2 regions of the Enterobacter ludwigii genome follow, and region 1 is predicted to be linked to the other one. Evidence: predicted binding sites of a transcription regulator. Region 1 holds the regulator's gene; the other holds the start of a gene.
What was found. The regulator Fur, encoded in region 1, represses iron uptake genes when iron is present. The targets are predictions, from matches to a motif close to ATAATAATGAGAACNACTATCAA.
Positions count from the first base shown of each region.

Region 1 (3,423 bases):
TTTTTGGTGATGTATGATGGCGCGCTCATCGCCCGGGCAATAGCAGGGCGGCTTGTTTCCCCCGAAGTCTCAGAATCATGGCCAAAGAACAAACGGACCGTACGACACTAGATCTGTTCGCGAATGAGCGTCGACCGGGACGACCGAAAACGAATCCGCTTTCGCGCGATGAACAGCTGCGTATTAATAAACGCAACCAGCTTAAACGCGATAAAAATCGTGGGCTTAAGCGTGTCGAACTGAAGCTCAATGCCGATGCCGTCGATGCGCTTAACGAACTGGCTGAAGCGCGTAATATCAGCCGTAGCGAGCTCATTGAAGAGATGTTGATCGCCCAGCTTGAGACGTTGCGCCGCCAGGCATAAGTCTGAAAATCCCCTTTCTTACCCTTTTCATGTAGCACAGAGTGCAGTCCTGCGCGATAGCTGTTTCCGCGGGGTTGCCAGTTCTGCTATTATTGCCCTTATCCGTGGACAAATTGCGCCACCATACCATTAAGTTTCAAGAGGTTATTTTACTCATGGCAATCATCGGCATTTTCTTCGGCAGTGATACCGGCAATACCGAAAATATCGCAAAAAACATTCAAAAACAGCTCGGTAAAGACGTTGCCGATGTGCATGACATCGCCAAGAGCAGCAAAGAAGATCTCGAAGGCTATGACATCCTGTTGCTGGGTATCCCAACCTGGTACTACGGTGAAGCCCAGTGTGACTGGGATGATTTCTTCCCGACGCTGGAAGAAGTGGACTTCAACGGCAAGCTGGTCGCCCTGTTTGGCTGCGGCGATCAGGAAGACTACGCTGAGTACTTCTGTGACGCGCTGGGCACTATCCGCGATATCATTGAACCGAATGGTGCAGTTATCGTAGGCCACTGGCCGACTGCAGGTTACCACTTCGAAGCGTCTAAAGGCCTGGCCGATGACGACCACTTCGTGGGTCTGGCGATCGACGAAGACCGTCAGCCAGAACTGACCGCAGAGCGCGTTGAGAAGTGGGTGAAGCAGATCCGCGAAGAACTGCACCTGGACGATATTCTTAACGCCTGATTGTTAGTGTGGCGCAACCCCGGTTGCGCCCAGGAACCGGGTCAAACGATTAAATTAATCGCTACAATCTTTTAACTTTTTCGCCCAGACCTGTACAATGTCTCCCAGGTAAAATGGGGTGCCATTGAGTAAGTTTGTCGGTGATACCACGTTTTTATAAGCATACTTTGCCTGAGACTTGCAGTTTTCATTTAGCCATGGCAGTTCTATAATGAGACGCATTATTCCAGGTGCATTTTCTGTCACTTCCTCCAGAAGTGAATCGTTTAGCAACAGGACAGATTCCGCATGACTGACAACAATACCGCATTAAAGAAGGCTGGCCTGAAAGTTACGCTTCCTCGGTTAAAAATCCTTGAAGTGCTTCAGGGTCCAGACAATCACCATGTCAGTGCGGAAGACCTTTACAAGCGTCTTATCGACATGGGTGAAGAGATTGGGCTGGCAACCGTCTATCGCGTGCTGAACCAGTTTGATGACGCGGGCATTGTTACCCGTCATAATTTCGAAGGCGGTAAATCTGTATTCGAACTGACCCAGCAGCAGCACCACGATCACCTGATCTGCCTGGATTGTGGCAAGGTCATTGAATTTAGCGATGATTCCATCGAAGCACGTCAGCGTGAAATCGCTGCTCGTCATGGTATCCGCCTGACCAACCATAGCCTGTATCTGTATGGTCACTGTGCAGAAGGTGATTGCCGCGAAGACGATCACGCACACGACGCCAAATAAGTCGAACTTTCATACTCTGAGCCAGCCGCAAGGTTGGCTTTTTTTTGCCTGTCACCCGGCAAAAAAAAGCCCGGTAAGCACAGCGCCACCGGGCCTTAACACACTTACTTAATTTCCGTTGTTACTGCGTATTTCCTTCCAGATCTGGTCGCAACGCTTCGCCACTTCCTGATCGTTACCGGTTTTACGCGCCTGAATACAGGCCTGATAGTCCATTACGCGAACATTTTCCTGCGTCGCAAACTGCTCATGCGCCTTCTCTTTCTTCAGCACATTCAGCACGCTCTGGCAGGCTTCAATTTTCTCCGGTGAACCTTCAGCGGTGTTAATGCAGGCGCTGTAAGCCTCCTTCAGGCGAGAATTTTCTTTCGGTGCCGGGTCCTGGGCGCAAGCCACCAGCCCCGAGGCCAGCAACGCGACGATTACCATTTTTTTCATCATGTGCAGTCTCCATTCCGGCGGGACGGAACCCGCCGGAGCGTTCATCAGAAGATAGTGAATGGTGCGATAACCATGAATTTCACGTCACGTTCATCCTGGAAGATGTTGCCGTAACCGCCCGCGTAGCTTGGAATATCAGAGTGGTTGTCATACTGCGTGAAGTGCAGCTTGAACATCGTGCCTTTCGCACGTCCGTCCTGCACGGTATAGATGGCATCCAGGCTGTAAGAGGACTCTTTCAGACGGTAGTTCGGATCGTAGTACGCATCCGGTATGGCCATGTCGCCCGGTTTGGCGTCCCAGGCATACGCGTAGGAGGCACCCACAGCCCAGCCCGGCAGGTTCCAGTTTTTCAGGTCATACATTGCGCCGAAGAAGACCGCTTTTTCGCCGTCGGCGTTGAAGTCAGAGCGGTTATCCCACCAGATATCCAGACGACCGTTGGAAGATGCGTAAGTCGGGGTCATACGCTGCAGGAAGTAGCCCTGCTGCCCTTCCGCCTTCACCCATGTTCCTTCCAGACGCAAATCCACCTGACCCACTTTGTAGCCAAAGGTCAGCGCCTGCAGCCAGGCCGTGCCGTCATAAATATCGTTGACGCCACCATCGCTGACTTTGTCTCGCGTGCCGTAGAACTGGTAACTGGTACTCAACGGACTCCCTGCGATATCAAATTTGTAGCTGGCTTTGGCAAAATACTGATCGATATAGCCTTCAGCCTGACCAAAGGCGGCTTCTAACACGAGGTCGTTTTTAAAATCGTACTTCGCACCCAGCGAGTGGAGGTAATCCACTTTGGTTTTTTTATCGTTCTGGTAAAACTTATCCATTTCGATATGCCACGGGGCTTTGTATTCGTTGGTCCACATATAGGAGAAACTCAACGCACCCGCATCACCGTAGTCAAAGTTAGCGCCAGCTTCAGCGCCCTGGTAAGTACCAGGCATAAAACTCCAGTGTGGCGCTAACAGGGTTTGGCCAGTTGGCTGAATATATCCGCCGCGCGCCCAGACTGGACCATATTTGAATTTTGCAGCGGCTTTATACAGACTGATACCGCTTTTATCGCCGGACCAGTCTTCTTTATAGGCCTTATTGCTGGACGAGAAGGCAATTTCGTTCGGGTGTCCGCTGTCGCCATTTTCCGCCATTTCAATTGCCGTGAATGCGGCAATATCCAGGCCGAACATATCGGC
Region 1 covers NZ_CP017279.1:505,434-508,856, reverse strand. The annotation lists gene ybfE (LexA regulated protein) at 78-365, shown strand; gene fldA (flavodoxin FldA) at 521-1,051, shown strand; gene fur (ferric iron uptake transcriptional regulator) at 1,340-1,786, shown strand; gene chiQ (ChiQ/YbfN family lipoprotein) at 1,895-2,224, opposite strand; gene chiP (chitoporin ChiP) at 2,272-3,423, opposite strand, start outside.

Region 2 (3,423 bases), 2.1 Mb from region 1:
AGACTCGCGTGCGGCAAGCGGCAGTAAGTTCCTTAATCCCGATCAGATCACCGAAGAGAAGCTGGAGAAGGTTCGTCAACTGAACGCGCTGGCGGAAAGCCGCGGCCAGAAACTATCACAGATGGCGCTGGCGTGGATTTTACGCCACGAGTCGGTAACGTCAGTGCTGATTGGGGCCAGTAAAACCGCCCAGATTGACGATGCCGTGGCAATGCTGGAAAACCGCCATTTCTCGGCGGAAGAACTGGCAATCATTGATGGGATCCTGAACAGCTCAAAATAAAATCACTTTTAGCAAAAAGTGCTCTCATTCATGAATTAGGAGTTGAGGCGATGAAACGAGCCTTTACCAACTCGTAATATTGCGTTAACAGGCCCCACAAAGGCCCCGATCGTGAAGGAGAAAGAGTATGTTCAGGTCACTGATTCTTGCAGCGGTATTACTGGCTTCGGCCCCGCTGATCGCCACTGCGGGCGAAATCACCCTGTTGCCATCAGTTAAATTACAAATTGGCGATCGTGACGACTACGGCAGATACTGGGACGGTGGCTACTGGCGCGACCGTGATTACTGGAACCGTCACTATGAGTGGCGCGGCGACCGCTGGCGCAGACATGATAATGGCCTGCATCGCGGCTGGTACAAAAACAACGCCTATGAGCGTGGTTACCGTGAAGGCTGGAACGATCGTGACGACCGCCGCGGTGGCTGGGGTCACGGTGGCAGAGGACACGGTGGTCACGGCCATCATCACTAATGCGTCATCAATAATGCAAAAAGGAGCCTCCCGGCTCCTTTTTCTTTGGTTCAACGCGACGCTATAACCCCAGAGCAGTGCCGACCAGGAGCCACAGGTTCAACGACACCACTACCGCCACAATGACCCAACCGGTTCGTTTCACCAGCGTGCTGTTCACCAGTTCGCCCATCAGGCTTTTGTCACTGGTAAAGATCAGCAGCGGCACCAGTGCAAGCGCGATACCAAAACTCAGCAGTACCTGGCTCATGACCAGAATTCTCGTGGGATCCAGCCCCATCAGAATCACAACAAAGGAGGGCAGCATGGTCACGGAGCGACGAACCCAAAGCGGAATGTGGAAACGGACAAAGCCCTGCATCACCACCTGCCCTGCCAGCGTCCCCACAACCGTTGACGAGAGACCGGCCGCCACCAGGCTCAGCCCGAATATCGTGGCAGCAGCGTGGCTCAGTAACGGCTCCAGCGTAAGGTATGCCTGGTCGAGATCGGCAATACCGGTGTGACCGTTAAAATGGAAAGCGGCGGCAGCGGTCGCCATCATCGCCAGGTTCACAAAACCGGCAATGGTCATGGCGATCGCCACATCCCATTTCGTCGCAGAGTAACGCTCTTTGCGCGTCCCGCCGTGCAGGTGCTGAGTCAGCGAGGAATGCAGGTAAATGACATGCGGCATGATGGTTGCGCCCAGCACACCGGCGGCCAGGAATACCGCTTCAGAGGTTGGCAGGCTCGGGATAATCATCCCTTTGCTGAGCTGTGCCAGATTCGGCTGAGAGAAAATCAGCTCGACGATATAGGCCGCCGCCACAAACAGCAGCAGCCCACCGATAACTTTTTCCAGCGGTTTTTGACCGCGACGCTGCAGCATCAGGATCAGGAAAGTGGCAATCCCGGTGAGCACCGCGCCCTGAAGCAGCGAGACGCCGAGGATCAATTTAAAACCAATCGCGGCCCCGATGAATTCGGCGAGGTCGGTTGCCATGGCGATAATTTCCGCCTGAACCCAGTAAAGCCATACCGCCGGACGCGGATAATGATCGCGAATTTGTTCAGCCAGGTTTTTGCCCGTGGCAATCCCCAGCTTCGCGGACAGCATCTGGATCAACATGGCCATCAGGTTAGCCCACACGACCACCCAGAGCAGCTTATAGCCGAAGCTGGCCCCGGCCTGAATATTGGTCGCAAAGTTACCTGGATCGATATAGCCGATGGCAGCTATGAACGCAGGTCCCATTAACGCGAACCGCAACTTGCGCGCTGCTCTGCCACTGCTACCCTCTACGCGACTGTTTGTCATTTCTGCCTCTGGAAATATAGCCTTTGCTATGTTTAATGCTATCAAAATGAGAATGATTATCAAGATCATTTAGTGAGTTTATAGTGATTTCTCTGATAGCTTTGAACAATAGACGGGCGGGTAAGGTGGGGCGATCTAACAAAACCTGCAATCGCGCACGCTTTTGTGAAGACTAGCACACAAACTTAACTTTTCACGCATTTACCTAACATAACAAAAATGTATTGTGGATCACTAATTTTGAGACTCGTCACAGGATGTAACTATAGTGTGTCCTTGATCTCGTTTTCTTTTCGCTTGTTACATAGAATGTGCACGAAAATTAAACCTGCCTCATATTTGGAGCAAATATGGACCGCGTCCTTCATTTTGTCCTGGCACTCGTTGTCGTTACTGCGCTTGCGTTACTGGTCAGCCATGACCGTAAAAAAATCCGCATCCGCTTTGTTGTTCAGCTTCTCGTTATTGAAGTTTTGCTCGCGTGGTTCTTCCTGAACTCCAACGTGGGGCTTGGCTTCGTAAAAGGCTTCTCCGAAATGTTCGAAAAACTGCTCGGATTCGCCAACGAAGGGACGAACTTTGTCTTCGGTAAAATGAACGACGAAGGTCTGGCGTTCTTCTTCCTGAAGGTACTGTGCCCTATCGTCTTCATCTCTGCGCTGATCGGTATTCTGCAACACATTCGTGTTCTGCCCGTCGTTATCCGCGCCATTGGTACCGTACTCTCTAAAGTTAACGGCATGGGTAAACTGGAATCGTTCAACGCCGTCAGCTCCCTGATCCTGGGTCAGTCTGAGAACTTCATCGCCTATAAAGACATCCTCGGTAAGATGTCCCGCAACCGCATGTACACCATGGCAGCCACCGCAATGTCTACCGTCTCCATGTCTATCGTGGGTGCGTATATGACGATGCTGGAACCTAAATACGTGGTTGCCGCGCTGGTCTTGAACATGTTCAGTACCTTTATCGTTCTCTCTCTGATCAACCCGTACCGTGTTGACGAAGGCGAAGAGAACCTGCAGATGGCAAATCTGCATGAAGGTCAGAGCTTCTTCGAAATGCTGGGTGAGTACATTCTGGCTGGTTTCAAAGTGGCGATTATCGTTGCGGCGATGCTGATCGGCTTTATTGCCCTGATTTCTGCTCTGAACGCCCTGTTCGCAGCGGTTCTGGGTATCTCCTTCCAGGGCATTCTGGGCTACATCTTCTACCCGGTTGCCTGGGTGATGGGTGTTCCTGCACATGAAGCGCTGCAGGTAGGCAGTATCATGGCGACTAAACTGGTCTCTAACGAATTCGTTGCAATGATGGATCTGCAGAAAATTGCCAGCACGCTCTCTCCACGCGCGGAAGGCATCCTGT
Region 2 covers NZ_CP017279.1:2,627,416-2,630,838, forward strand. The annotation lists gene mgrA (L-glyceraldehyde 3-phosphate reductase) at 1-283, shown strand, start outside; gene BH714_RS12285 (DUF2502 domain-containing protein) at 411-758, shown strand; gene BH714_RS12290 (Nramp family divalent metal transporter) at 820-2,058, opposite strand; gene BH714_RS12295 (NupC/NupG family nucleoside CNT transporter) at 2,409-3,423, shown strand, end outside.
Region 2: a site for Fur is predicted at 2,099-2,121, ahead of BH714_RS12290 (Nramp family divalent metal transporter). Genes of this name have one in related genera too.